3 regions of the Paenibacillus sp. JT31N11 genome follow, and region 2 is predicted to be linked to each of the others. Evidence: riboswitches for the same ligand, from Rfam matches in the RefSeq annotation. Region 2 holds a riboswitch; each other region holds the start of a gene.

The links. A riboswitch is a leader RNA that binds a small molecule or an ion and turns the genes downstream of it on or off. The one in region 2 is predicted to bind cyclic di-AMP.
Region 1: linked by a shared signal. The riboswitch ahead of AC0YNV_RS37200 (ubiquitin-like domain-containing protein) and the one ahead of AC0YNV_RS14490 (TrkH family potassium uptake protein) in region 2 are both predicted to bind cyclic di-AMP.
Region 3: linked by a shared signal. The riboswitch ahead of AC0YNV_RS30165 (hypothetical protein) and the one ahead of AC0YNV_RS14490 (TrkH family potassium uptake protein) in region 2 are both predicted to bind cyclic di-AMP.

What each region holds. Positions count from the first base shown of each region.
Region 1 covers NZ_JBWDNQ010000024.1:6,129-16,421, reverse strand. The annotation lists gene veg (biofilm formation stimulator Veg) at 1-139, opposite strand, end outside; gene yabG (sporulation peptidase YabG) at 290-1,171, opposite strand; gene rsmA (16S rRNA (adenine(1518)-N(6)/adenine(1519)-N(6))-dimethyltransferase RsmA) at 1,245-2,138, opposite strand; gene rnmV (ribonuclease M5) at 2,139-2,711, opposite strand; gene AC0YNV_RS37200 (ubiquitin-like domain-containing protein) at 2,842-3,990, opposite strand; cyclic di-AMP (ydaO/yuaA leader) riboswitch at 4,231-4,433, opposite strand; gene AC0YNV_RS37195 (TatD family hydrolase) at 4,606-5,385, opposite strand; gene AC0YNV_RS37190 (HD domain-containing protein) at 5,405-6,715, opposite strand; gene AC0YNV_RS37185 (AbrB/MazE/SpoVT family DNA-binding domain-containing protein) at 6,990-7,244, shown strand; gene rsmI (16S rRNA (cytidine(1402)-2'-O)-methyltransferase) at 7,386-8,285, opposite strand; gene AC0YNV_RS37175 (tRNA1(Val) (adenine(37)-N6)-methyltransferase) at 8,282-9,064, opposite strand; gene AC0YNV_RS37170 (initiation-control protein YabA) at 9,211-9,609, opposite strand; gene AC0YNV_RS37165 (PSP1 domain-containing protein) at 9,657-10,293, opposite strand, start outside.
Region 2 covers NZ_JBWDNQ010000003.1:415,691-425,983, forward strand. The annotation lists gene uvrC (excinuclease ABC subunit UvrC) at 1-1,617, shown strand, start outside; gene AC0YNV_RS14485 (CPBP family intramembrane glutamic endopeptidase) at 1,586-3,223, opposite strand; cyclic di-AMP (ydaO/yuaA leader) riboswitch at 3,467-3,669, shown strand; gene AC0YNV_RS14490 (TrkH family potassium uptake protein) at 3,747-5,099, shown strand; gene AC0YNV_RS14495 (potassium channel family protein) at 5,116-5,778, shown strand; gene AC0YNV_RS14500 (cation:proton antiporter) at 5,827-7,068, shown strand; gene AC0YNV_RS14505 (LysR family transcriptional regulator) at 7,177-8,079, opposite strand; gene AC0YNV_RS14510 (succinate dehydrogenase cytochrome b558 subunit) at 8,300-8,971, shown strand; gene sdhA (succinate dehydrogenase flavoprotein subunit) at 8,996-10,293, shown strand, end outside.
Region 3 covers NZ_JBWDNQ010000012.1:74,155-84,447, reverse strand. The annotation lists cyclic di-AMP (ydaO/yuaA leader) riboswitch at 87-284, opposite strand; cyclic di-AMP (ydaO/yuaA leader) riboswitch at 684-848, shown strand; gene AC0YNV_RS30165 (hypothetical protein) at 856-1,284, shown strand; gene AC0YNV_RS30160 (chromate transporter) at 1,551-2,081, opposite strand; gene AC0YNV_RS30155 (chromate transporter) at 2,115-2,750, opposite strand; gene AC0YNV_RS30150 (ROK family protein) at 3,040-4,242, shown strand; gene AC0YNV_RS30145 (sulfatase) at 4,386-5,930, opposite strand; gene AC0YNV_RS30140 (helix-turn-helix domain-containing protein) at 5,961-8,336, opposite strand; gene AC0YNV_RS30135 (extracellular solute-binding protein) at 8,497-10,020, opposite strand; gene AC0YNV_RS30130 (carbohydrate ABC transporter permease) at 10,059-10,293, opposite strand, start outside.

The sequences.
Region 1 (10,293 bases), on a different contig from region 2:
ATACAGAAGGGTAGATTTCTTCCAACACTCCGGTTCGTTCAATGGTCTTTCGTCGACCACCGTTTGCGCGAAGACGTATTTTGGAGCCGACATGGATTTCCAAACTGCGTTTGATCTCCATCAGTGCATTTTTAGCCATTGTCCACTACCACCTCTTTCCTTGTCCATTATAACTAAAAAGAGGTGGTTTGTCAAAAAATTATAATTATAACAGTGCGGCAAACAAATTGTCAATAATGAAAAGTCTAATTTAGGGCCGGATGCATAATATATTTTGCGAAGTGGAATATTATACGGTTGGCTTGATACCCGTCAATGTTTTGGGCTTGGGAAGTCCGACGCGGTATTTTCCTAACGTTTCAATCCCCCCCACGCCATCGATCCCGCTGATCGTGCCGTGAATCACATCGGCAAGATTGACCGTCTCCCTGATGGACGTATAGCTCGCTTTGATGGCAACATAAACAGGATCCAGGGCGTGAATAAGGATCCGGCCTGGTGAGCTTGCAAAATTGGCACCGGACTGCAGCAGAGCTTCATAATGGGACTGGCAGGCGCCGGCAACGATAATCAAGCCGTCACGGCTTTTCTCATACTCCCGCGCAATGCGCACTGCATTGCAGAAGTTCTGGGAGTTTTTGTAGCTGTTGATGCTCATCAACTCATGCTGCGGCGTATTTTTAAAAACCCCGTCATGGCCGGTAATTACAATAACATCCGGATTAAGCTGCGGCAGCAGACGCTGTACCAGCTCAGGCATCTGCGACTCATGCACATGCAGGCCATGTGCAGGAACCTTCATCTGCGTATATAGCTGCATGCTTTTCTTCATGTAATTGCCGTCTCCATCAAGATGGAGCACTTTGCCGGGCACTTCAAAGTAGGGCTGGGTTTCGTTTGTCGCCCTCCTCAGCTCGCTTGCATTATGAATGACCAGCTTCTCTCGCTGCTCCTTCATGCGCCGCATCGATTCATTTACCTTAACGCGAACCTCTTTGGCCGCACCGGTGGATTCCGGATGGGAAACTACCGTCAAGTCGCGAATCGGAGCGTCTGCAAGCAGCCGGTAGTCCGTACCCTTCAGTATTGCTATTTCTGAGTCTAGAATGGCAACGCGAAAAAGGACGTCCCCGCCATACGATTTGCGGACGACCAGGTCCCCTTGCTTCATGGGCAAATCACCTCTTCGTCTATCCTATGGGCCAGCAACGTCAATGGTGCGTTTTTAAGCCGTCCGAAGATCTTTAGCTTGGCAGTCCGGCTTCCAGCAAAGCGTGGCTAAGGCGGGCAAATTCATCCAGCGACAGCGTCTCGCCGCGGCGTGCAGGAGCAATGCCGCAGCTCTCCAGAAGAGGCCCCAGAAGCTCCCTGTTCTCTTTGCCCACCAAGGCTGTCAGGTTATTATAGATTGTCTTGCGCCGCTGTGCGAAACTGCCCTGGACAGTACGGAAGAAATGGGCTTCATCCCTCACATCAACAGGGGGCTGCTTGCGCACCGTAAGCTTAATAACTGCGGAATCCACATTGGGCTGAGGGATGAATACCGTATGCGGCACGATGCAGACAAGCTCCGGCTCGCAATAATACTGAACCGCCACACTGAGACTGCCGTACTCTTTGCCGCCAGGCTTTGCAGCCATCCGCTCCGCCACTTCCTTCTGAATCATAACCACAATATGCTCAAGCGGCAGCTTTTCCTCAAGCAGCTTCATAAGAATCGGCGTAGTCACATAATAGGGCAGATTTGCCACTACACTGACTCCGCTTAACCCCGCAAAATGCTTCTCAATCAGCTCGCCCAGGTTCAGCTTCAGCACATCTCCATGCACAACATGAACATTAGAGCGATCAGCGAGCACATCCCTTAGAATCGGAATAAGCCTGTTGTCGATTTCCACTGCAGCAACGCGCCCCGCCTGCTCGGCAAGCTGCTGGGTCAAGGCTCCGATGCCCGGCCCGATCTCCAGAGCTCCTTTTGTTTCGTCCAGCCCTGCTGCCGATACGATTTTTTGCAATATATTTTGATCAATCAGAAAATTTTGTCCCAGACTTTTTTTGAAGGAAAATCCGTATTTGGCAATGATGTCGCGTGTGCGTCTTGGGGAAGCTACATCCTCATGCACGTTTGGACCACTCATTCAAGACTTGCCCCTTTCGCTGCTCTCTTGCTCCATCGCTGTCAATGCCAGCTCAAATTCCTCGCGCGTAATTCGGAACATGGAGCAACGCTTAAAAAACTGCTTGCCGTTCGCATAGCCGATGCCGAGCAAATTGCCCATCTTCAGACGCCTCTCCGAAGCGTTCGCGTGCACAAGAAGACCTGCCCGCATAAGATCGTCCCAGGTGATGTCGGGCTGGCTTGTCCCTTCGCCGCTGCCCGCTTCCGTACGCACATTGGCGAGCGCTCTTCGAATCGCTTCGGGCGAGGCGTTCTCGACGCCGATATCCCCCTTGTAGCTTGCATCCTCCTGGGGGAGAAAAGCATGCTTGCAGCCGGGCACGCGCTGCGCCACAATTTTACGGATACGCTCCCCTGCATGATCCGGATCTGTAAATATAATAACTCCGCGGCGCTGCTGTGCGAGCTCCACCCTGCGCAAAACATCCGCGCCGATGGCCGAACCGCCGGTTTCGATCGTTTCCGCTTCAACTGCCCGCTTGATGGCCACGGTATCGTCCTTGCCCTCAACTACGATTATTTCCTTAATCATGCCGTCCATCCATTCCCTTCAGACAAACATACAAAAGAAGAGGCAATCGCCTCTCCTTATAATGGCATATTTATGTTTAAAATACGATATGAATGAGGTAAACCCTTATTAAGGGAGTTAAGTCCCAAGGTTAAATTGCCTCCGGCTTATTCGGCCCGAGCACATAAACCGTGTATCCTCGTTTGAGACCAAACTTCTCAGCATAAGACTCACTTTCAAAATAAACATCGATTTTTTTGCCTTTGACGGCACTGCCCGTATCTTCCGCTCTGCGGAAACCGATACCCTCAATGTAGACCCACCAGCCGATGGGAATAACCTTCGGGTCAACCGCGATAGTTCTTCCCTCTTGAACCGTCGCACCTGATGCCGTTATCCCATATTGCGGATGACTCTTTGACTTGCCCGTTGATGAAACGCCCGCAGCGTAAGCAGTCAGCGTTACATTCTTCAAAATCTGTTTAGGCTTCAGCTTGTCGCCCCGCTTGGTCGTTACTGTAGAAGAGCCCGCCTTCGCCGAGAGCGTTACTACATTCGTTTCCGGTTTCTTGGTACCGACAGCCACCACTTTATCGACCGACTCCGCTTTCGTCAGCTTGGTAACCATAATCTGGGACACAAGCACCCCATCCGCATATACGTTCTCAAACTGTTTGACTACTTTACCTTCATTGCCGTTCTGAATAAGCTTCAGTTTGCCCTGCTCGAGCTTGGGGTCTTCCTTCTTCACGACCGAAAAGGGAACCGTGTAAGCTTTCTCAGACATTTTCTTCTCGATCCGTGTGACCGTTACACTCATGTTGGACTTCACTCTGTCCTCCAGGGCAGGCCATACTTTATCTTGATTGCGTATCAGTATATCCGCTTGATCGATCACTGCCTTAACCGTTCTTTCTGTCGTGTACAACGTTCTTACCTTGCCGTCTGCCTTCACATGGACCGGTACCGCTTGGTCAATGACGATGCGGTCGCCGTCCTTTATTCCCCCGTTAAGAGGTAAGGACACCTTGTCATACTGCCCTATCGTGATGGCTTGTTCATCCAGTAGGCGTTGAAGGACCCATTGTTTTGTCGAAACAATGGTTTCTTGTCCGTTCACTACTACGGAGACGTGCTTGTCAGCCGTTCCGTACAACAACACCAGAAACATGAAAGTCATAGCGATTGAGATCAGAGCGCTCAGTAATATTAAACGCACGTTCTCATGCTTCCATCGCAATGCGAAAGACATGCTGGATGATCGTTTACCATGGGTATCCTTAAGCTGGAGTGCGCCCACTTCTTCGGTCCTCCTTCATAGCCCCGCCGCCTAGTTACATGATTGCCTTTGACGGTTCTATTGTTTTTGTTGGCGTGATTGCACGCCACTCCTCATTTCCAACCTCGACCTCCATGCTAAACCCTATGTCGTCTTTTTACGCAATATTCAAAATAAAAGAAGCCGACGACGACAGAGGATCTGTTTCGTGGCTTCCCAGATGACGACGGGACATGGATTAAATGCACGAGGTTGATCTCTCTTATAACACTATTACGCTGGCGAGGTTAGCTGTCGGATTCGGGCGAGAGAGTCGCCCTATTCATGGCTGGCATGTCTACCACATGCTTCCATAAAATTCACCCCAAGAAGAATTCAACATTTACTGCCCTTCGTCCGATACGAAGTGTATCAATGTTTGGTTCCCCCGCTCTCCGACTTCGGAGATTAAGCGATATGTTGGAAAAGGAATGCAAGTTTTGAAGCTCTGAGATGAATGATACCGCCTTTTGCTGCTCATTGTAAAGAAGAGATTAATCGCGATTTTAACGAATTTTAAGGAAAATCACGTGAAAAACTGCCAATTTACTGACTCAAAATTAGTTTTTTCACTCGAAATGTCTTGATTGCTGCCTCTTATAGCCCTTTTTCTTTAAAAGCAAAACAATTCTGAGCATTCTCTGTCGTAATTTTCGAGATTTCTTCTACAGTTTTCCCTCTAATTTCGGCAACCGTTTCTGCTACAAGACGGACAAAAGCGGATTCGTTTCGTTTCCCCCTGTAGGGGTGGGGAGCTAAATAAGGAGCATCGGTCTCGATCAAAATACGGTCAAGCGGCACCTGTGCAAGCACCTCTTTGGGAACACGCGCGTTCTTGAATGTGAGCGGTCCACCGAACGAAATATAGAAATTCATGTCGAGGCATTGTTTCGCCGTCTCCCAGCTGCCTGAGAAGCAGTGCATGACTCCGCCCACATCTTTGGCATTCTCCTCTTTCAGTATATGAAGCACGTCCTCATGCGCCTCCCGGTTATGAATCGAAATGGGCATCTTCTTCTGCCGCGCAAGCTGGATCTGCTCCCGGAAAACACGCTGCTGAACGTCCTTCGGAGACGTATCCCAGTGATAATCCAAGCCTATTTCGCCGATTCCGACAACTTTGGGATGATCGCAAAGCGATGCAATCCAGTCCAGGTCCCCGGGCAGCATATGAATGCTTTCAACAGGGTGCCAGCCTACAATCGCATAGATAAAATCATATTGCTCCGCCAGAGCCATTGTCGTGGGAATGGTCTCCCGGTCGAAGCCGATATTTATAATTCTCGAGATCCCGGCAGCACGGGCCCGTTCGATCACTTCCGCGCGGTCCTCGTCGAATTGTTTCGAATCCAGATGGGTATGCGTGTCGATTAACATAAGCAAGTTGATCTCCCTTCTATAATAAGAGCCCGAATCGTTCGCGGATATGCGGCGACAACAGATGTGCCGATTCAAGTAAAGGCTCTTCGGGGTAATACAGATGATATTTGCCCTGATGAATTCCGGTAATCGAGCGGATGATATCCGACTTTCTGGAGATTTCGGACAAGCGGTCATCCTGCCCCAGAAGCAGAATCGGCGGACGTTCATCCTTGTCCATGAAATCATGCCCCAGACGGTATACATCATACGGCATATCGTAGGGAAAGTCGATTTCCAGATGATAGTCCGGATTTAGACCGATCGATTGGAATTGTTCACGAATTTCCTGCCAAAGCTTTTCATCGGCATTGTCCATGGTTATGTATTTATATAGTTTTCGGTTCAGGAATCGGGTGCATAATTCTGCCAGCAGAGAATCCTCCTCCTTCAACCACTGCGTAAAGGCTGTTTGAGCCATGGCTTCGTCCAGCAGGAGATAGTTCTCCACATCCAGCGTACCTTCCATCAGATGCCGGAGCGGTTCGATCATCCATGAGAAAGCATACCCGCCCCCATAAAGCTCGCGCGCTCTGCGAAATATTTGTCGAAGTATAATTTCCGAGCTCCTGGTGACCGGGTGAAAATAAACCTGCCAATACATTTGGTAGCGGGACATCAGATAATCCTCAACAGCGTGCATTCCACTCTCTTTTACAACAATTCGTCCCTGATACGGCCTTAGAACGCGAAGAATGCGTTCCAGATCGAATGTTCCGTAATTGACGCCTGTATAGTATGCATCGCGCAGCAGGTAATCCATACGGTCCGCGTCCATCTGGCTGGATATGAGGCTGACCACAATCGGTTGATTGTACGTTTTGCAGATGACAGCCGCCACCCGTTCCGGCAGGGAGGGGTCGCAGTCGCGGAGAACCTGGTTAATTTCAGTATTCTCCAGTAATATACGGCATGTCCATTCCTCATGATCAGTATCAAACACCTGTTCAATGGAATGCGAGAAGGGACCATGACCCACATCGTGCAGCAGAGCGGCGCATAACGTCACAAGCCTCTCTTCCCTGGGCCAGTCCGTATAACCACCCCGTTCAAATTGGGAAATGATTTTTCTGGTTATTTCATAAACACCCAGTGAGTGCGAGAAGCGGCTGTGCTCCGCCCCGTGAAAGGTCAAATAAGATGTACCGAGCTGACGAATTCGCCGCAGACGCTGAAATTCCCTCGTATTAATGAGATTCCATATCGTCTCATCCTGCACATAAATATATTTATGAACCGGATCTTTAAATACTTTCTCCTCGGCTAGCGAATGATGTCTAGGATTCATCTTTTTCCCCTCCGATGTTCAATTATTCGACATAATTTCTTTTTAATGTGTCGAATTGTGTCGTAAACGCATTACCAAATAGTCAGTATCGTTGTATGATTTATGTAAGGCTATACACCCTATCCTTATGGATAAAACGGAGAAAAACGGCGTATATGCAAGCAGAATCAAGGTTGACTATTATGGGAAACGTTGGTATTATAAAAACAAGAATTAATAGAACTTTGTCGAAAAATGACGAAATAAGTATTTTGAGAGGAGCACGGGATAGATTATGATGAAATCAACAGGTATTGTGCGTAAAGTGGATGAGCTCGGACGTGTTGTAATCCCCATTGAACTGCGCCGTACGCTTGGCATCGGTGAAAAAGATGCCCTGGAAATTTATGTGGACGGCGAACGCATTATGCTGAAAAAATACGAGCCCGCTTGTATCTTCTGCGGTAATGCCGAGAATGTCACTTACTTCAAGGGAAAAATTGTATGTAACGCTTGTTTATCCGAAATGCCAACTCCTGTAACAAAATAAGAGACAAAACCGGAATCATGCGTTATAATATAATTAATCAACTTACATTTGTTAATTCTAACCTTTTTAATACTCCTTGCCTTCCTGAGTTTGCTTATCAGGAAGGTCCTTTTTTTTATGGCCCCAAGAAAGAAACGGCATTCACTTTCGCATGATTTCATTATATACGTCGCGTTTTGCCAACCCTCGATCAACCGCGGTAAGCTTGATGGCCTCTTTCCGATCCAGATTCTGCCCTTCATAACGACTTACATGCTCCTCCAGATTCAGCTCCGTCCACCAGGGCTTGTCATCCCCCTCCAGATCTTTCGCATCCGATGCATCGGCTCCGGCAACGACCAGGCAGTACTCGCCAAGCGGCGGATGTTCACTGAGCCAAGCCAGACATTCCGATATTGTCCCTCTCGCCGCCTCCTCAAATCGTTTCGTGAGCTCCCGCACCATAGCTACGTCACGGTCGCCCCATTGCTCCAGCATAGCCGTGAGGGTTTTGGCCACCCGATGAGGCGATTCATAGCAGATGATAGTCGCATCCTGTTTCCTCAGCTGCTGCAGCCACTCCTGCAGTGCTTTGCGCTCGCGCGGGGGGAATCCTGTAAACAGGAATCTGTCTGTAGGCAGGCCGGATATGATAAGTGCCGACAGCGCCGCGTTTGCCCCTGGTATGGGAACCACCGCGATTTCCTGCTCAGCTGCCGCTACTACCAGCTCTGCACCCGGATCAGAAATGGCGGGAAGCCCCGCATCGCTCACCAGCGCAATTGAGAGTCCCTCAGAGAGAAGACGAATAAGCTCGCTGCCGCTTGCCGATTTATTATGCTCATGATAACTTACCAGCCTGGTCGGGATTTCAAAATGAGTCAGAAGCTTGCGTGTCTGCCGGGTATCCTCCGCCGCAATCAGATCGACTTCTTTCAACGTGCGGATCGCACGAAAAGTTATGTCTTCCAGATTTCCAATCGGCGTTGCCACCAAATAAAGCGTACCCGCTTTCTTGCTCTCTTGATCTTTCGCTTTCGTAAAGCTTTGCTGAACTTTCATGTTGGCTCGATCCTCGTTTCCGGCTGATGATTTCCATAATAGATCTGCATGATCTCTTCATTATATTGACGTTGGCTATTGTAAACGATTAAAGGCGCCAGAAGCTTAACATCGGGCCTGCCGTCGCGTACCGCTTCAATCAGCACCATATTCGCCTCTGCCTCCACATGTGGATGGACGAAGCGGATCCGCTTGGGCTCCAATTTCCATTTTCGAAGCGTTTGCGTAATCTCAATCAATCTTGACGGCCGATGCACCATGGATACACGTCCGCCGGTCCGGACCAGCTTGGCGCAAGCGGCAACAATATCATCCAAAGTCCCGTTTAATTCATGCCTGGCATTCGCAACGTATTCATTCTCATTCCGCTCGCCAATTCCTACCGGCATGTAAGGGGGATTGACCGTAATCGCATCGAAGCTGCCATAACCGCTATGTTCTATATAATAACGAAGATCGCCTTCGTGAATGTGAATCTGACGCTCCAGCTTGTTCCATACCACACTTCTCCTGGCCATATCCGCAAGGCGGGGTTGAATCTCAACGCCCGTGATAGCCGCCTTGGTGCGCGTAGATAACAACAGAGGAATAACTCCATTTCCGGTACATAAATCCAGTATTTTTCCCCGTGGCGGGACCCCGGCGAACCTCGCCAGCAGAACCGCATCCATAGAGAAACTGAACACATCCCGGCTTTGGATGATGTGCAGCTGATGGGTCAACAAATCATCCAGCCGTTCATTCGATTTCAGTGTTCCTTCATTAAATGGATTAGACACGTGCATGATGCCCTCATTTCTTCCCTTATTATTACCCGCTGCAAGCCTTTCTGACATCCCGGCATAATCCAGGAAGGAATATGGTTAATCCGTGTTCTCGGGACATAAAACAAACAAGACCCGGGAAGCCGGGTCTTGTTGTGTAATCATTCCTTATTCAGAAAGGATAGACAGAACAAACAGTCACCCTCCGTACGCAAATGCCCATAGTACAAGTTGCAAATGTGAAATCCTTCATGATAAAGACGGGCAAGATTGTCGTAGCCCTCGCCGACAGCTGCCGCTTGGTCCAAGGGCATATGAGGAGGCAGTTCTACAGTTCCCTGATCGTCGGCAGCAACGGCAGCCTCCGGCTCTACGTGAGTGGAGAGAATCGCCGTTTCGCGCTTAAATATCTTGCGCAGCTGCTGATTCTCGATGCTGAGCCGTTTGTTCTCCTCAAGCAATGCTTTCACCCGCTGCTTGAGCGCGCCCATTTGAACATGCAGGCTCCCCATATTCGTTTCCAGCTCGTCCATTTGGTTAAATATATCCTTCTTGTTCAAGTTCCCACCCCAAAGACTGTTCAGCTTCGGACTTACGGATTCCCGCCTTATTTAATCACGACATCATCCAGCGGCATTTCCTTCGGCTTCCCACCATCGAATAGTTGCACATAAACGGATTTGGTGCCTACGTTTATTCCGGTCACTTTGCCTTCTCCCAGGGAAGTGACAACGACCTTGCCAACGGCCGGAAGCTCTTCCCGGACGCTTTCATAATTATCATGCTCATATTTCAAGCAGCACATTAATCTTCCGCATAAACCGGATATTTTGGTTGGATTCAGCGATAGATTCTGATCCTTGGCCATCTTGATCGATACCGGCTCAAAATCGCCCAGCCAAGATGAGCAGCAGAGAACGCGCCCGCATGGGCCAATCCCGCCCAGCATCTTCGCTTCATCCCGCACACCAATTTGCCTAAGCTCAATGCGGGTGCGGAATACACTGGCCAAGTCCTTCACCAATTCGCGAAAATCGACCCGGCCTTCTGCCGTGAAATAAAAAATGATCTTGTTCCGGTCAAACGTAAATTCGACGTCGACCAGTTTCATTTTGAGCTGATGATCTTTTATCTTATCGAGACAAGTATTAAAGGCATTGCGGGCAGCCGACTTGTTCTCGTCAACGATCTTGGCATCGTTGTCTCCTGCAATACGGATGACTTTCTTAAGCGGAAGGACAACA
Region 2 (10,293 bases):
GCCGCGCAGGAAACGAAGAAGCTGCTTGACCGGCTGTATCCGCTGCGCAAGTGCAATACGCTGCCTGACAAGGTATGTTTATATTATCATTTGGGCCAATGCATAGCGCCATGCGAGTACGATATCGCTCCCGGAACCTATGAGGCGATGACCCAGGAAATTACGCGTTTTTTGAACGGCGGCCACGATGAGGTGAAGAAGACGCTTCAGGCCAAAATGGCCGCAGCCGCCGAGGAGCTGGAATTTGAACGGGCCAAGGAATTCCGCGATCAGCTGGTGGCAATCGATGCGGTCATGGAGAAACAGAAAATCACATTAGCAGACGCAATGGACCGCGATGTGTTCGGTTATTTCACCGACAAGGGCTGGATGTGTGTGCAGATCATGTATATGCGCCAGGGCAAGCTGATTGAGCGCAGAGCGACCTCATTTCCTTATTATGGCGAGGCTTATGATGACTTTATGACATTCGTGACTCAATATTACAGCGATAATCCGGCGCTGCCGAAGGAAATCCTGCTGCCCGCTCCTGAAGTGGCGGCTCTAATGCAGGAACAGCCGCAACCTGACAAGATTGATGCCGTGCAGGAGCAGGACATTCTGAACGGGGATGGAGAGATGCCTGATACAGCTCCGGAGAAGACTGGCAAAGCCGATAATGATAATGATGAGACTTTGCCGGCATCCGTAAGCGATGTGACCGGCGCCTCATTACAGACGTCCGGAGAGGATGAGGAAAACGAAGCGCTGCCGGCTACCGTGGCCGATGAGGTCGGCTCTTCTCTGCAGAAATGGCTCAAGGTCAAAGTATTCGTTCCCCGGCGCGGGCGCAAGCGCGATGTTGTCGCGATGGCTGTCAACAATGCCAAGGTCACACTGGATGAGAAATTCAGGCTGATTGAGCGGGATGAGGAGCGCACCCTGAAGGCTTCCGAGAGTCTGGCCGCCGCGCTTGGACTTTCTGAGATACGCCGCATTGAGGCGTTCGACAATTCCAACATCCAGGGCACGAATCCGGTTTCTGCAATGATCGTATTCACGGACGGGAAACCGGATAAGAAGGAATACCGCAAATACAAGGTGAAAACGGTCCAGGGGCCCGATGATTACGAAACGATGCGCGAGGTGGTCAGGCGGCGTTATGAGCGGGTGCTCAAGGAAGGGCTGCAGCTTCCTGATCTGATCGTTATAGATGGCGGCAAAGGCCAGATATCGGCGGCGCTTGATGTGCTGGAGAACGAGCTTGGCCTGTATGTGCCGGTCTGCGGCCTGGTGAAGGATGTCAAGCACAAGACGGCTCAGCTGATGATGGGGGACCCTGCGGAGATCGTGCCGCTTGCGCGCGACAGCCAGGAGTTTTATCTGCTGCAGCGCATTCAGGACGAAGTTCACCGCTTTGCCATATCCTTCCACAGGGAGCAGCGCGGCAAGTCCATGATCGCGTCCAAGCTGGACTCCATCCCCGGGATCGGGGAGAAACGGCGCAAGCTGCTGCTCAAGCATTTTGGCTCGATCAAAAAAATAAAAGAAGCCGGAATTGAAGATTTCCGGCCTCTGTCCATCGGCGAGAAGCTCGCCGCACAAATCATTGAAGCGTTGAGGGAGGAGCCGCAATAAGCGGTCTCGTCCTTTTTTTCTTGTCATGCAGGTAACGCAGTCCCCATGCGATGGGAATAGGCAGCAGGATGTAGACGATGCCCATGATGATATTGCCCGGCGTTCCCGTGAAGATCAGGGAAATGGCCATCATGATGCTGTCGAATACGGCATGGGCGAATACGACCGTGAGAAAACCGTACCGCAAAAACATGAAGCTGAAGATGAGCCCGATAACGGTCAATTCAAGCAGCCGTGTGGTGGAAGGAAAAATCGGATATGTAACATGGCCAAGCGCCCATATGATAGTGGGAATAAGCGAAGCGACGAATGTATTGTTGAACCATTTTTTGAAAAGGCCGATTCCGAAAAAACGGTACAAAGCCTCCTCCGAAATGGCGGCGCACCAGGCCAGCATGGGGAAGATCCACAAAATGCCCAGGTTGTATGGAGACTGCGTGACATCCGAGGTTGACCATGCGCCGGTAACATTCACCAACACGATGAAGATGACGGTCTGCAGTCCCAGCAGCAGGAAAGCAATCAGATAACCGAGCCACATGCTGCGCCATACATGATCGCCATAACCCTCCTCTCCCATTCGCGGCCACATACGTTTGCCCATTGAGTTCCACAGGGCGTCGCCGCCGACAAGGGAGAAATAAACGGCAATGCCCATCACAATCGTGACGACACAGGTAATGCCGACATTAATGGCCGCGTAGGCCATCGCATTAGGGTCCTCGCCGGCGCTCGCCAGCAGACCGTCCATGAGATTGAAATCATTCGCCAGATACATAACGAGGAACAGCAGAGTCAGTACAATACCGCGTGTAAACGAGGAATGCTTGCGGTAAAGCGCGGCATAGACGATTGCAATGACGAACAGGACAAAGGAAAGCAGAATGCTGCCGAGCAGGGACAGGAAAGAAGCAAGCTTCTGCTGGGCCTGGACATAGCTCGAATAACTGGCCGGAACCGTGAAGCCGGGCTTGTATTCGGCAATGATCAGCGCTCCATCGCTTGTTTTCTCTGTTCTCATCGCAAGCATCAGCTGCGATTCTCCGATCGTATAGCCGTTAACCTTGTACGAGATCCTGCCTGTTTCCGGGTCTGCCTTGGTCATGCTTAGTTCATTGGCTTTAAATCCTTGGGAGACGGCATATTTCATAGCAGCGTCGCTAATCTGGGTTGCTTGCGGTATAGTGGTATGGATCTCCTTGTATTGGTTCCAGCCGACGACCTTGGCATCCTGCATATGCACATAAATAAAAATCTGGCTGCCGTCAGGCATCGCCGCCGTGACCTGGAAAGTGTCGGTGGGGAAGCGGCTGTCATACTTTTTGTCATAGGTGTCGGTCTGCTTCTCCTTGGACAGATAACCGTAAAGCATCGAATCGGATTGGTGAACCGCATGAATGCTCTCCGGCAGCTGCTTGAATTGCTGCAGGGCAAAATCCTCAGCAATCTGCTCGGCTTTGCTTTTGGCGATTACCTTCTTGCTGCCCGAGTCAAAAAAAGACTCCGAGGTTTGCGGTACAACTTGTACGAGCAAATAAATAACAATGCCAATGACGCCTAACCATGCATAGAATTTCCAGTTGGGCCGCAGCTGATAATCATTCATGTTTGCACCTCTAATCTCAATATACAAGCAGTAAACCGCATACATCTACCTTATCATAGTTGTCTCGATAATATCCATGCGAATGCTCGCAAATACGTTTTGTGGTCGAGTTAAATGGACAATAATGAACAGGATGTGCCGATTTGGGCCCGAGGGTCGTCTTTTTTGCCTGAAAACGGTTCCTTTCCTCCTTAATTGTCGTTTGTTTTTTCCAGAACAATGCAATTATAATGTGTATCAATCGCATATAAAAAGCCGAATTTCGAAATGAAAACGGGGGAACCATACAGCTGTCTTGAACGGGTCGCTTAAGCTTATGCGATTTCATTAAAGGACAGCACGGGGTGAATTTCAACAAGCAGCGTAATTTTGAACTGCTAGTGAATAGGGCAGCTGTTCAAGCCCGAATCCGTCAGCTAACCTCGCAGGCTTCGTGGAACAGGACTCAAACGCATTGGCACTTGGGCTTCCAGTGCTTTTTTTGTGCGCGCAAATAGCCAGGAGGGGTGGGACAAATCCTACGATGCTATCTTTTTTCAATATTTCCAAATGGTCGCCGCCCCGTATATTGGTAACGGGCTTTGCGTTCATTATTTTGCTTGGAGGCTTGCTGCTCTCCATGCCCTTCGCCTCGCGGGATGGCTTGCCGACGCCATTTATCGACGCGGTATTTACAGCAACAACGGCAACGTGCGTGACGGGGCTCGTGACTGTGGATACAGGCAGCCACTATTCGGTTCCCGGCCAAATCATTATTATGATGCTGATTCAGCTTGGCGGTCTCGGCTTTATGACCATGGCCACTTTGTTCGCTCTTGTTCTGCGCAAGCGCATATCCCTGAAGGAACGGCTCATTCTGCAGGAGGCGATGAACCAGACCAGCATGGAAGGCATTGTGCGTCTCATACGCAAAGTGATTTTGTACTCATTGACCATTGAGCTCGTTGGCGCTGTCCTTTTTGCCATCCGCTGGTCGTTTGACATGCCGCTTGGCAAGGCAGTTTATTTTGGCATTTTTCACGCGATTTCATTCTTTAATAATGCGGGCATCGATTTATTCGGCCAGTTCGGGGTTCCGTATGTAAGCCTTACGGAGTATGTTGATGATCCTTTGGTCAATATCGTGACGATGCTGCTGATCATAACAGGCGGGATCGGTTTTATTGTTATCTCGGATCTCGTTGAATATCGCAATAATAAGAAACTTTCGCTTCATTCCAAAGTAGTACTGTCTATGACCGGCTTTCTGATTGTATTCGGAACGGTTGTTGTTTTTATATTCGAGTTCACCAATGCCAGGACACTCGGTTCCCTTCATTGGGGCGGCAAAATATTGGCCTCCTTCTTCCAGTCGGTTACTCCGCGTACAGCAGGCGCCAATACGCTTGACCTTGCCTCTCTCAGGCAGGCCACGCAGTTCCTGACCATTATCCTGATGTTCATCGGCGCTTCGCCGGGTTCTACCGGGGGCGGAATCAAGACCACAACCTTCACGACTCTAATCGGTGCGGTTATTGCCATGATCCGGGGCAGGGAAGATATTGTGCTGTTTCGCTACCGTCTTGCCCGTGAGCGCATTTTCAAAGCATTGACCATTACCTTGTTATCGCTTTCCCTTGTCATTGTCGTCACCATGGTGCTCTCCACGACTGAGGATCAGGCCTTCTTGAAAATCCTGTTCGAGACTACCTCAGCCTTCGGGACAGTGGGCTTGACGCTTGGCATTACACCGGAGCTCTCAACGGTCGGCAAGATTATTATCTGCTTGACCATGTTTGCCGGCAGGCTGGGTCCTCTGACACTCGCCTATGCGCTTGGGCCGCGTGCGGAGAAAGAATTATATCGTCATCCGGAAGGCAAAATTATTATTGGATAGGGGAAATTATTACACGATGAAGAATCATCAGTTCGTCATTATCGGACTTGGCCGCTTCGGTTCAAGTTTGGCCAGGGAATTAGTGGAGCTTGGATATGAAGTGCTCGGCATTGATAAGGACGAGGAAGCCGTTCAGGATATGAGTCAGCATCTGACGCATACCGTCGTGGCGGAATCAACGGACGAGGAAGTGCTGCGGTCGCTTGGCGTACGCAATTTTGACTGTGGTGTTGTCGCTATCGGCGATGATATTCAAGCGAGCATTCTGACGACTATTTTGCTTAAGGACCTGGGCGTGAAGAAGGTCGTGGCCAAGGCGATGAGCGAGCTGCATGGTCGGGTATTGGAGAAAATCGGGGTGGACCGCGTAGTCTATCCGGAGCGGGATATGGGCATTCGTGTCGCGCATCAGCTGGTGTCGCCTAATCTGCTTGATTATATTGAATTATCAAAGGATTATACAATTGCCGAGCTGGCGGTGCCAAAATGTCTTAACGGCGTATCCCTGCAGGATCTTAATCCCAGAGCCAAATTCGGCTGCAGCATTGTTGCAATCAATAAACCCAGGGGAATCATTATTGCTCCTACTGCAACCGATGTGCTCGCTGAGAAGGATGTCATGGTTGTCATCGGGACCAACCAACAGATTGAACAATTCGAGGAGTCCGTTACCCGTTAGGGGGAAATCAGCGACTGCTTCATTATGAAACGGGCGTGAGAGCGGCAAATGGAGACATCAACTACAGAAACAATTCATCACTTGTTTTTACTGCTGCTCACGATTGTGACGGCTGGCATGATCGCAGGGACGCTGGCATCCAGACTGCGGCTGCCGGATGTTGCCATGTATATAATCGTGGGAATGGCAATCGGGCAGGGTTTCCACTGGATTAATGAGTCAAGCAGCTCGCTGATTAATCAATTGATCCTTATAGCCGGTTCTTCCATCATTTTGTTCGACGGCGGGAGAAATATCGGTTTGAAGGGTCTAAAGCAGGTGGGCTGGACGGTTGGTCTGCTCAGCGTACCCGGCGTGCTGATAACGGTTGGCATTGTCGGGGCGGCGGTACATTTGCTGTTTGGCATTGATTGGCTGTATGCGCTGCTTGCCGCATCGGTCATCGCTTCCACAGACCCTGCTTCTATCATACCTGTGTTCCGGCAAGTGACAATTCGTAATCGGGTCCGCGAAACGGTTGAGAGTGAATCAGCTTTTAATGATGCGACAGGATCGATTATTACGTTCGCTCTCCTGAGTGCGGCTGTAGGAGATTCGGCGCTTTCTGCCGGCGTCATTACCTGGGATTTTATCCGGACGGCATTCGGCGGCATTGCCGTTGGATTGGCTTTGGGGATTATTATAGTCGGTCTGGTTGCCCACATCCGCATTGGTGTGCTGCGCGATTACACAACCATCGCCATGATCGCTACTGCGCTTGGCGCGTATCTGATTGGCGACATGCTGCATGTGAGCGGATTTATGGCTACCTTTGTAGCGGGACTGATCTGGGGGAATTCGAAATCCTTCGGAATGGATATGGCGGACAAAAAGGAAGAGATCAATCATTTTTCCGATAATATAACCGTTATTATGCGGATGCTGATCTTTATCCTGCTCGGCAGCCAGGTGGATTTCAGGCTGCTGGCCGATTATTGGTGGCAGAGCCTGATTGCGGTGCTTGTGCTGATGGTCATTGCCCGTCCTGCGACCGTGCTTGCTTCCGCGCTGCCGGACCGCAAGTCACGGTGGAGCCTGAAGGAAATGACCTTCATGATGTGGGTGCGGGAGACTGGCGTCATACCGGCCGCTTTATCCGGCATGCTGGCGGGAATGGGGGTCAAGCACGCCGATATTATTGCATCGGTAACCTTTATGGCCATTATGCTGACGATTCTGGTACAGGCCAGCACGACAGCCTGGGTGGCCCGAAAGCTCGGAATGGATTCGGAAGCGGAAATTGGCAAATAATAAGGAGAGGGCGCCGAAGCTGCCTTCTCCTTTTGTTTTATTTAACTTATTGTCCAAGTGCGTCCCACGATCTTTGTTCTATATTATCGTTGGAGCATCGGGGCAGCATCAGCCGTTTCTTCGCGGATTGTAGAGCTTGGCAATCTCATCAATCCACAAGCGGACGGCAGGACTCAAGCTGTCCGTCTCGGCATGAATCAGGGATGTGGTGCGCTTGGATTCCTTGAGCTCGCGGATCGTGACGCTGATCAGGTCATTGTCGCTCAGCATCTGCTCGCGCAAATATGATTTGGGCAGAAGCGTTCCGGCGCGGCATGTATGGAGCAGGCGCAATATCGCTTCGAAGGAGTCAATTTCCATTCTGACGTCGGGCAGGAGATGATATTTTTCAAACAGCTCGTCCGTAAGAATACGGTACCAGGTGCCTTTGGAGAACAGGATCATCGGCATGCCGTTCAAATCGCCAATGACGGGCTCGCCCTTGTCCATCACAAAATGATTGCGCGGCAGCACCAGCACCAGGTGATCCTCGAACAGGGGGACGCAGCGCAGCCCCGGATCGTCGATTTGGGAGGCGACAATGCCCAGATCCGCTTTGCGGTCGCGGACAAGCGAAACGATCTCATGCGTTTTGCCGGTGATGGCCTTGATGTCCAGCTCCGAGCTTTGCTGCGTCAGCGCCTGAATCAGATCGGGCAGCGTCGTCTGCAGGGTGGTCAGGCTCGCGCCGATCGTCAGGGAGGAGCGGCCCGCAGTCTTGTATTCGGCAAGCATCTTCAGGAACCTTAGATGCTGCTGTCTGGTCTCGATGGCGTAATCATAGGTAAGCCGGCCGATCCGCGTCAGCTCCAATCTTTTACCGACCCGCTTGAACAGCTCGACTCCCAAGTCCTGCTCAAGCTTGGAAATTTTCCGCGACAGAGCGGGCTGGGATAAATTAAGCGCGGTTGAAGCCTTGTTCATGCTGGATTGCTCCACAATGATGGCAAACACATTCAATTCTTCAAGCATTCCCTCAACCCTTTCCTTACATATGTGTATTTGTTATAAGTTTTAATGAATAATAAGCAATTCCATTATAAGTGTAAAAGGAGTATTATGTGAACTGTGAATAAAATGTGTCATGCTAATTGTTGACGCATAATTGGGCGGGAGTTACAATGGAGAATGGTTTTGGCGAAGATTGGCGAATGTTAGCAACTCACAGTTGCGAAAGGAGAACGCACACGTTATGAAAGGAAATTCGTATTTATCGCGCAAGATTCACTCTTTGCTTGGAGTGATACCGCTCAGCTTGTTCATTGTTGAACATATGCTGACCAATTATGCAGCTTTTGAGGGCGGCCCGCAGGGATTTAAGGACAGTGTCAAGTTTCTGAATGACCTGCCGCTTGTTTTCTTCCTGGAGCTGTTCGGCATCTGGCTGCCGCTGCTGTTCCATGGCGTGTACGGCCTGTACGTTGCGTACCAGTCCAATGTTAACACCGGGCGGTTTCAGTATGGACGCAACTGGGCGTTTGCGGCACAACGGATTTCGGGGGTTATCACATTTATCTTCGTTTTCTGGCATTTGTATCAAACGCGCTACCAGGTTATGATCGGCGAAGTCACTCATGAACAGCTGGGCGGTCTGATGCACGATATTACCAACAACGGCTTCTATCTTGTTTTTTACATTATCGGCGTCGTTGCGGCGACATTCCATTTTAGCAACGGGATGTGGGCTTTCCTTGTGAGTTGGGGCATTACGGTCGGACCTCGTGCGCAGCGCATCTCCTCCAGAATATGGATGGGTGTATTCGTTCTCGTATCGCTGTTGTTTCTGCTGTCGCTCTTCTCCTTCCGTGGGGATGAGTTCAAGGAAGCGGCTTCTCTTGCTTCATATATGACGAATCTCGTTTAGCTTTAGGACAAGGAGCGAATAAATATGGCTAAAAATAAAGTTATTGTCGTCGGAGGCGGACTCGCCGGTCTGATGGCTACAATTAAAGCGGCAGAAGCCGGACTTCATGTCGATCTCTTCTCGGTTGTTCCTGTTAAACGGTCTCACTCCGTATGCGCGCAGGGCGGTATTAACGGCGCGGTGAATACGAAGGGGGAGGGCGACTCCACCTGGGAACATTTTGACGATACGGTATACGGCGGCGACTTCCTTGCGAACCAACCGCCGGTTAAAGCGATGTGCGATGCGGCGCCGGGTATTATCCACTTGATGGACCGGATGGGCGTTATGTTCAACCGTACACCTGAGGGACTGCTGGATTTCCGCCGTTTTGGCGGCACCCAGTATCACCGCACGGCTTTCGCAGGCGCAACAACCGGCCAGCAGCTGCTGTATGCGCTGGATGAGCAGGTGCGCCGCTGGGAAACAGCCGGGCTGGTTACGAAATTCGAACACTGGGAATTCATGGGCGCCGTATTGGATGACGATGGCGTCTGCCGCGGCATAACCGCGCAGGATCTGCGCTCCATGGAAGTGCATACCATTGCGGGCGATGCGGTTATTCTGGCATCCGGCGGCCCAGGCATCATTTTCGGCAAAACGACCAACTCGGTCATCAACACAGGTACCGCAGCAAGCGCTGTGTATCAGCAGGGCGTGCATTACGCCAACGGCGAATTTATCCAGATCCATCCCACAGCCATCCCCGGCGATGACAAGCTGCGCCTGATGTCGGAATCGGCCCGCGGCGAAGGCGGCCGGATCTGGACCTATAAAGATGGCAAGCCGTGGTATTTCCTTGAAGAGAAATATCCGGCCTACGGCAACCTGGTTCCCCGTGACATTGCGACCCGTGAAATCTTCCACGTCTGCGTTGACGAGAAACTGGGCATCAATGGCGAGAACATGGTTTATCTGGATCTGTCCCATAAGGATCCGAAGGAGCTGGATGTCAAGCTCGGCGGAATCATTGAGATTTACGAGAAGTTCATGGGTGATGACCCGCGTAAAATTCCGATGAAAATCTTCCCGGCGGTTCACTATTCCATGGGCGGATTATGGGTTGACTTCAACCAAATGACCAACATTCCCGGCTTGTTCGCCTGCGGAGAATGCGAATATCAATACCATGGCGCGAACCGTCTGGGCGCGAACTCGCTGCTCTCGGCGATTTATGGCGGCATGATCACAGGACCGAAGGTCGTAGAATATATCAAGGGCTTGAAGAAATCGGCGGATGACATTTCATCAACCGTATATGATCGCGAGAAGAAGCGCCAAAC
Region 3 (10,293 bases), on a different contig from region 2:
GATTTATACAAAAATCTATACAACAAAAAACCGCAGAGGCACGTGACGCTCTGCGGTCGAATTTAATCGATCACTTCGTTCACCATTCCTCTCTCCACCTGCGCTTACGAGGTTAGCTGTCGGATTCGGGCGGTGAGAGTCGCCCTACGCTGCATGAGTTTCATGACACTCCTGCAACGATTCACCCCTGCGCTGTACGATCCGACTCTCACATCGGATACCAACAACGCTTCTATGGTTCCCCCGCTTTCCACCCGAAGGCGGAAACTCAGCGATCAAAAAAATGGATATATGCTGTTAAGCACGATATGAATCATACTCCCAGCCGTACGGCGTGTAAAGCATGTCCAGAACAGCTATGGGCACAAATAACGCCGCTGGACATATTTTCAAGCGCTTTCAGAGGATCAATGCTTCTTTATGCTCTGTATATCGCGGTATTTCGCCGTTTTTCTTTATCTCCGCTTAAAACGCAACCAGGCCCTTCGGGAGCTTATATGAAGAATGGAGCAGCGTATTAGCAACATGAAGAGGGAACGAGTAATTGCGCAAAATGACTGGTTTTAGCCGCTTATTTTCACTTTAAATGAAAAATATGGCGTTATGAAGTGTTTATCAGGCTGCGGGTCATTTTACAGAAGAAAAGGAACGGAATATGATAAATGGCAAGCCTGATTACGGCTATCATTTATTCGCTGAGTGCTTCCAAAGGAAGCAGCGGGGGAACCATGTGAGCGTCTGGGACTTCTGGCGCTCAAGGGGTGAATCCGGATGCCTGACGGCTCTGGCAGGGCGGCTCTCTCGTCCGAATCCGACAGCTAACCTCGTAAGCGAAAAAAGGGAGAGAATTTAAAGATGTCTGTTCAAACCGTTGACCCACTGCCCAAAGCTGACCCGCTGCCTGAACCGGAACTCCGCCTGCAGATTGTTCAAGTCAAAAGGATGGAACTGTTTATTGTGGCACTCAATGAAAACAAAATGACCCGTTATCAGGTCATCCTGTTTCTGACTACAAACGCCGGACAAGCATGGAGCGATATGGTGCTGGAGAATTGGCAAAAGCCTGCGGACTGGATTACATGGTCCAACCGTTTCCGGGACATCCTGGATTCCAGGGAGCCTCATAATCTCGGCTGGTTATTGCAGCATTATCATGAAGATACCATCCAAAGTGTACTGGTCTCCTCAGCTCTGGAGCAGTTGAAAAGCAATCCCGGTCATAATCAGTCAGCGATAAAAACCGTATTGTTTGACCGTGCATCTTCTTATATTAGTTTGTTCTAGCATTCAAACCTCTTTTTATATTGTAGGGAAGGGAAGCCCGGAGAGTTTCTGTGCTCTTCGGGCTTATTTTCTATGCCCTAAAGTCAGAGGATTCTTCAGGAGTGTGGACCGTGCCGCTTGTCGATCAAGCCATCCAGAATAACGTGTACAAAAACACATAATTATGGCGTACAGCAGCATAATAAATCGTATTAATAACTCCCGTGCAGATAAAATCAAAAAAAGCATCGTCCGCCCTAACAAGCAGCAGCGATACTTTAATTGAATTAGAACAATATAATTCCGGCGGCCCCGGCAGCCATGATGACCATAATGGGATGGAGTTTGTATTTCAGCAGGAGATATAAGCATCCGGCGCAGATCAGGAGCGTGCAAACCGTCACCCAGGTGAAGCCCGTCTCGCCGTCCGGAAACCCGAAATGGATGGCGGCGAATACTATCAATCCCGTAATAACGGGCCGTAATCCGTAAAATGAGGATTTTACCCACTGATTATGCTGCAGCCGGAAGAAAAAAGCCGCCATCAGCACAACCACGGTGAGAGACGGAAGCACCATCCCCAAAGTGGAGGCGGCGGCTCCCAGGATGCCGGCTGATTTGTAGCCGATCAAGGTGGCCGTGTTGGTAGCAATCGGACCGGGCGCCATGCCTGCCAGCGACACGGCTTGCTGAAAATCGCCGCCCGTCATCCACTGATGAGCCGATACCTCGAATTGAATCATGGGGATCACCGCGTAACCGCCGCCGAAGGAAACCAGACCTATTTTCAAAAATGTGATAAACAGCCCCCAAATCATTCCTTCATCCCTCCCTTTTAAACCATGTCGCTCTTAGATGTAATATTCAAGGTAAACCGGCTCCGGCTTCTGAGCTTCCGAGGACGTTTTCTCCGTATTCGTCTTAAGTCCCATCAATCTCTTCATCTGTATAAGCACAATCCCTCCCAGCAGTCCGCAAACAATGATATACAAGGGATTGATATTCGCAAACAGAAACATAAGTGCAGCAATCGATACGAATGTCGTCGCAGCGTCAAAAACGGACGTTTTGAGCATTCTGTAGGCGGCCATGAGGATGAGCGCGACGACGGCGCCATGTATCCCCTTCAAAGCCGCCTCGACCTTCGGATTATCGTTAAAATATAAATAGAACAGGCTGAGTATAATAACGATCAGAAAAGTAGGGAACGTCACGCCCATAACCGCCGCAACCGCTCCCGGGAAGCCGGCCTTCCGAAAGCCCACGAAAGCCGCCGCGTTGACGCCGACCCCGCCCGGAGCAGAACCGGCAAGGGATATCATATCGGTCATGTCCGCCTTGTCGATCCACTTCTTCCTCCCGACAATCTCACGCTCAATGACCGGCATCATGGCATAACCGCCACCGAAAGTCGATGGTCCAATCCGAAAAAATACCCAAAACAGCTGTAGGAGGATTCCCAGTCGTTCTTTCCAAGCCTGCGCCATTGTTTTACCCTCTTTCAATCGCTTTTCTCTATTTTATCACATTTATTTCATTTTGGATTTATCTAATCGGCAAATGGGTTATAAATTCATTTTATAGCTAATTAAAGGTTTATTTAATAGGTATCCCTTAGCTTCAATTTGCCAAATTCCGATTAATCACCTTCATTTAATTCATTATGGCTTAAAGTTAGGCGGGCGAATTTGACTGCGATAGCGGAAGGCATTCTATTCGGGTATAATCAGAATTATATATTTACGATTATAATACTTGTGTAAGTAGGGATTAACGATGAAGAACAAACCCGAGAGAGCTGTTCCTTCGCATAAAAAGCTTATTTACACCGAGGTGGCCGAGCGGGGGACCGTTTCCAAGGCGGATTTATTAACGTCGAGCAAGCTTACAAGCAGCACGTTAACACGTTTATTGGATGATATGGTGGCGGAAGGGCTGATTCAGGAAACCGGACGGGGTCCTTCCAATGGCGGAAGGCGGCCCATTCTTTATCAGATCAGAGCGGATTACGGCTATATTTTCGGGCTGGATATTTCCAGGATCTCCTCGACACTCGGCTTATTCGACATGCAGATGAACCCGAAGTCGCTCGTCCGCTGGCGCATGGATGAGGCCATGACACCGGAGAGAACGGTCGAATACGTGGCCCGTCTCATGCAGGATATCTTGAGGGATCACCAGATCGGGCCCAATCAAATCCTAGGCATGGGCATCGGGGCTGTCGGGCCCCTGGACCGGACTAACGGCATGATTCTAAGCCCGCTTTATTTTCCGGCCAGAGGCTGGACCCAGGTTCCAATTTGCCGTATGTTCGAGCAGGCAGCCGGGGTCAGGAGCACGCTTGAGAACGGGGCGAATATGGCCCTGGTTGGCGAGCAGTGGTCGATGCGCCATGAGAATGTCCAGCATGCTCTTTATATCCACGCCGGCGTGAGCCTGCGTTCGGCTATGATGTCTTATGGCCGGATCGTCCATGGAACAGTCGATATGGAAGGATCGATCGGGCAAATGATTATTCAAACGGACGGGCCCAGGCTTCATCCTTCCGGAAATTATGGGGCTCTTGAAGCATTGGCCTCCGTGCAGGCTCTGGAGAAGCAAGCCAGAGCCCGGGCGAAAATGGGCGATGATGCGCTCCTCCTGCAATACCGGATCACACCTGAACAGCTAAACTTCGATATCCTGGTGCAGGCCTTGTCATCCGACAACCCTTCCGTCCGGGAAATGTTCCACCAATCCGCCGTTTATTTTGGCGTGGGACTTGCCAATCTGATTAATATTTTTCTTCCGGAGCAGGTCATCCTGGGCGGCGCTCTGATTAATTCCAACCCCATGTATTATCAGACCGCGACGGAGATTGCCAGGCAAAACACGTATAATTATCCAGCCTATGAGCCCAGGTTCTCGAAAGGCCAGCTGAAGGAGGATGCGGTTGTTACCGGGGCCGCCCTGATCGTAAGGAACAGTATGGAGCTGTAAGGATCAGTACGCAAGACGAAAGGCCCCAAGAATTGTTCCCCGGGCCTTTCAGGATTTTTTTAAATGGGCTGTCCGGTTAGTCCGCAAGCAATTCTGTGCCATGGTGGCTTTTGAGCACTTTCCCCGAATGCCGCCCAGCTCCTTTACGTTGTTCCTCCAGTTTCTGCGTCCTGCCGTCTTCTCCGTTCCTTCTCCCGGATTACTTCCTCTGCTGTAACGATTCCGTCCACCGGTATCCCTAACCGTTCGAACTGCTCAAGTGGTGCGTCATTGTCCCTCATCAGTCCGGCCAGCAATCCAACCATTCGCGCTTCGACCTCCGGATCGTCCATAACCGTCTCCTGCTTCGGGTCTTGACTCAGATCAAACAATAGATCTCCATATTGGTAAGGATTGACGAATGTATGGCCCGGAATTTTCATCACTTTACACTCCTTGGTAAAGGAGAACGGCGCCTGAAGCTCCAGACCTTCGAATTCCCCGGGAGCAAACATCCGGTTCATATGGGTCGGCATCAGCGTATACTCGTACAGCGGCCGGTTGCCGGCATCCTTCGGCCCTCTCATATATACATACCGCCCGTCCGTGCAATTGACATGGCCGCCATGGATCCCGAACAGTGCTGCTTCCCGGATTGCACTGCCCTGAACGACTGCCTCATTGATCGGCCTCCCCTGCATGTCCGCCGGCAGATCGGCGCCGAAGAAGTCAAGCAGCGTCGCAGGCAGATCGATCGTCTGCACCAGCGCATCGGAACGCCGGTTATGTTGTCCGCTTCTGGGGTCCCACAAGAACAGCGGAATATTCACGATTTCGTTATAGAACGGTTGAATATTTTTCCCCCACCACTGATGCTCCCCGAGCAGGAAGCCATGATCCGTATTGACGATCAGCAGCGTATCTTCCCATAGATTGAGACGGTCGAACGTGTCCAGCACCCTGCCCAGATGCGCATCGCACATGCTGACCAGCGCGGCATACTCGAAGATAGCGTGCTGCACCTCCTCCGGCTGCTCCTTGACCCTCCCATAATCCGGCCAGTCAAAATGCTTGCTGATCGGGGAGTGGGGATACAAATCCTTGTACTTCTGCTGCGTAAAATAAGGCTCATGCGGATCGAACGCTTCGATTTGCAGGAACCAGCGGTCCTGATCGTGATTCCGCTCCATGAACTCGATGCCCCGGTCGACCGTAACCGCGAGCGGCTGCTTCTCTTCGGCATCCAGGTACTGGCGGTTGACCCAGTCCTGCCGCCATAAATCGCCGGTCCGTCCGCTCAGGCTCTCCGGTATTTCCGGATTCCCCACATGTCCTTTCCAGGGGTCTCCCTCCTGCCCCCGCGCATATTCCCAGGTGTTATAACGGGTATGGTAGGTGGCGCCTCCATCCTCGAAATAATGCGTATGGTCGGTTGTGAGATGGGTATATACCCCGCTCTTCCTCAGGCACTCGATCATCGAATCGTCGAAGGGCTCAAGCGGCCCCCAGCTTCTGTGCAGGAAGCTGCAGCGGCCTGTCTGTAAATCCCTTCTTGCCGGCATACACGGAAGACTTCCCGAGTAGCACCGGTCGAACGTAACGGAGCGCTCGGCCAGTCTTTGGAAATTCGGCGTATGAACCCAATCGCATCCATACGGGGCCAGCATATGCCGGTTCAATGAGTCAAACATCAACATGACGGCTTTCATATCAGGAATGCCTCCTTTTGATCAAGCGGTTTACAGCTTGTGCCTCTGCCCCTCATCCTGCATCATTTCCCTGTACCGGCTAGGGGTGATGCCCTCGCTCTTCTTGAAAATGCGGTTGAAGTAGGTCGGCTGATAGCCGACCATCTCCGCGATATCATTGATTTTGCTGTCTGTTTCGAGGAGCAGCTGCTTCGACTTGTTAAGACGGACGTCGGTTACATAGGTTACAAAGTTGATGCCGGTTATCTTCTTAAAGGCTTTGCTCAGCGTAAGCGGAGTCAGCTCATGCTCATCCGCCAGCATGTCGAGCGAGAGATCCGCATTGCCATACCGGCTGTGGATCGTCTCCACAATCCGCTCAATCGTCAGCTTCAACCGGCTGTCCTGATCCTCGGATTCCTGTCTGATTTTCCGGATGTACGGGCTGATGACCCGCTCTCTGAGCAGAGCTGCGATCTCTGAGGTTTCAATGCCTCTATCCAGCTCCTCCTGGAGACTGAAGGGCTCTGTTTCAAAAGGGTTGTAGCCCGCCTTCAGCATTCCGAATCTAAGGTTGCCCAGCAGCTGCAGAAGCCCCTGCTGAAACAGATATTCCTTCGTCGTATTGGCCTCCAGCTCACTGCAGAACGTCTCCAGAACCTGGGCGGCCAGCTTCTCGTCCAAATTGCGGATGGCCTGCATCAGCTCGGATTCTGCTGCAAAAGGGTAGCGTATCCCATCGTTTAGCTGCGGCATAAAATCCTCCGCTTGAATGACCTGCTTGGAATCGTATAAATTCCGATAGCGGACAAGCCGGTTCACTTCCTCCCATGCCTGCGGGATTTCGGTCACGGTCTCTATCCGACGGCTGATGCATAACGTAGTGGGCATCTGCAGAAATTGGTAAATGATATCCACCAGCCTCTCGGCAAGAAGCTGCAAATCGTTTCTTCTGCCATCGGGAGATTCATCCGGCGGATATTCCAGAATGACGCCAATGGAGAGATCGTGAAGATTGATAACCTCGCTCCGCAGTTCGCGATCCTTGAGCACTTCCTCCACCATGTTCACGGCTGCGAACGAGATAAGCTCCTGATCCCCTTTATGAAACCGCTCCTTGGACTGCGGCGATCCTGTCATCTGAATACCAAGAACGGCATACCCTGGCCGCTCTGTGTTCCAACCGAAAAGCTGCATCCTCTCCTTCAGCTCATCAGGCCTGGATAATTGAAAATGGCCCTGCAGCAGCTGAAGTAGGAAGCCTTCCTTCATCACCGGAAGCTGCTTCTGAAGACGATCCTCCAGCGCGCGGCTCTGGAAGTTCAAATGCTTCCACTGCTCCGTAATAAACTCAACCTCATCCGCCGTTTCGCTTCCAGGCGAGAGATGAATCCCGAACATTTTGTTTAAGGTATGAATGGGCTGATACAGCTTGCGGGACACCAGGAAAGCAACCGCAATAGCCAGAAGCAGCCCCGCCCCGCCGAATAAATAAACGAAATTGGAGGCTGCCACAACGGGAGAATTGATTTTTTCAAGCGAATCGACGCTCGCATAGGTCCAATATTTGCCCAACCGCTTGAAGACTGTGTAAGTGACGGAATACATGCTCCGGTCCGCTTCATAAATCAGAGAGCCGCCGGCCTTCCCGCTGCTGCCGATACGCTCTATCAACCCGCTTTGCAGCTGCAGCGATTGCGCCTTCTCCGTGGAGCTCCCAATCGGCTGCCCCGAATCGTCGAACAGGAACGCGGCGCTGTTCTCATCCAATGTCGAGCCGCTTAGCATCCGGGAAACCTGGCCCCGGTTCACCTGCACAAGCAGAGCGCCGAACGGTTCGACGTCGCTGCTCGCCGGCAATTGATAGACAAGCGTAAGCGTCTCTTTTCCCGAGCCGGTATTCGCTGCCGGGAGAAACCCCGGAAGCCAGAAGGCTGTTTGCGGATTATTCAATAATTCATGGAACCGCAGCTTGTCGTCATCCCCCAGGGCCAAGGTTCCACTGCTGTCCGAATATACGACGCCTGGACGATCCAAATAAATATCCGCCTGCTCGATTAACGGATTGGACTCCTTCAGGAGCAGCAGATTCGTATAGATACTGCGGATGAACTCGTAATCGTACTGAGTCTCCAGGTTCTTCAGCTTCAGTCCGAACTCCGGATTGAATGCCCACTGCGTGGCGGCTTTCTCCAGAAACGACAGTGAATCGTCCAGGCGCACCGCAGTCTGGGCTACCTGGTGCTGACGGGAGGAGAGCACCATTTTCTCCATCTGCCGGGTGCCGATCCACTTCACGCCGCTGCCCACAGCGATGGTGGGAAGGCAGATTGCCAATAGAACAAGGACGAGGCTTCTCCGGTAAAACCGTTTGCGAAACAGCGATGATATACGGAACGAATGAAAGGCGGCCTTCCAATTTTTCAAGTGCGATCTCTCCATTTTTTCGGCTCAAGCTAACGCCATTCTATCACCAAATCTCTGAACCCACCATGACCGCCAAGAAGAAACTGCGACGTCCTTTGGTGTCTCCAGGGCTGAAAATTGCCCTGCCCCGTCCCGTGAAGCTGTTTCGCAAAAGCAGTGCCTAGCTGCCTTGTCTCTTCTGATAATCTTCATTAAATTCGCTGATGATTTGCTGATACTGGGGATCCACCTTCAGATCGGCTGCATATTTGTCCCAAGCTTCAATGGATTCGCGGCCCAGGATGACTTTTACTTTCATATCCTGCGTGCGCTTGTCGTAATCGGCTCCGACCTTGTTGTACGTATCGGAGTTCAGACCGACGGACGGATTCGCCATGCCATCCTTGGCCTGCTCGTCGATGATGGACATGTTGCGCTTCAGGAAATCCTCCGGAATACCGGTCTGGTATGCGAAGGCGTACTTGTCGATGCTTTGGAAAATCGGGAAAATGACGCCGGTGTATTCTTTTGCTTTCTCCGTAAACAGGTACATGCCGTCCTTGACATGATAATGCTCGCCTTCAATCCCGAAGTTCGCCATGACGCTGCCTTCCTCTGTAGCTCCGTAATCCATGAAAGCCAGAATCTGCTTCATCTTCGCTTCCGGCACGGTCTTCGGAATGACCCAGAAGCCATATGCGCCGCTGCCCTTCGGAGCGAATTTCCCCTTGGGACCTTCCAGATAAGGCAGGTACAATAAATCCGCTTGCGGATTCGCCGCGCGCATTTGACCGGTAAGCAGCCAGGTCGGCTTGATCGCATCGGCGAATATTCCCGCTTTATTGGTCGTGATGCTTTCCCTTACCTGTGTATTCTTCAGCGTCGGGAAGTCAGCAGCCAGCAGGCCCTCCTTGTACACTTTGTTCAGCCACAGGAGAGCATCTCTCGTTCCCTGCTCGAACGTCGTATCGATCAGCTTGCCGCCTTGATCCTTCCACTTGCCGTAGTTTCCGTTCATGACATTCTCTACCCATGACAGGCTGCCCATATCCGTCTGCGTCACGTTGGCGGTCAGTCCTACCGTATCGTTCTTCCCGTTGCCGTCAGGATCCTTCTCCGTGATCGCTTTCATGACATTGTACATGTCATCCAGGGTTTTGGGCGGCTGGAGGCCCAGCTTATCGAGCCAGTCCTTGCGGACAATCGGCATTCCCTCCGTGCCGAAGAGCGGACGGACGAACGGGATTCCGTAATAGTTGCCGTTCAGGCTCGTGTTCTTCCAGCTTTCCTCCGGGAAGGCGCTCAAATTCTTGTAGTCCTTCAAGTAAGGCGTAAGATCCCAGAAAGCGCCCTGCTCGGCCATTTTCCTGACTTGTGCCTGATAGGGACTGCGGAGCAGCATCAATTCCGGCATGTCGCCCGATGCCAGCGTCACATTCGTCTTGTCGGTAAAGTTGTTGGACGATACCCATGTAATGTTCAGCTTCGTATTCGTTTTCTTCTCGATTTCCTGACGGATCGGATCCTGGTCGCTTGGCGGCTCCGGACTGAAATAGTCCGACATAATGCTGATTTCGACCGGTTTGCTGCTGCTTTCCCCGTTTGCTGCCTGGTTCTCCTGATTTCCGTTCTGGCCGCAAGCAGCCAGTAATAATGCCATGATGATTACACATGAGAGCATTGTGATCCTGCTCTTTCCTGCCATGGATGACTCCTCCTCTATTGTTTCTATTGTATAGGATCTCATTCCTTCACGGAGCTGATCATGGCTCCTTTTGCAAAATGCTTCTGCAGGAATGGATATACCATAAGAATGGGGACAGTGGCCACGACGACCGCCGCCATCTTGATCGTCTCGCTCGGCAGCTGCAAATCGTTGCCCAACGCCATCGAACCTCCCATCGAGGTCGATGAATCGACGATCATGTTGCGCAGCAGCATTTGCAAGGGCCACTTCGTATAGTCGTTGATATACAGC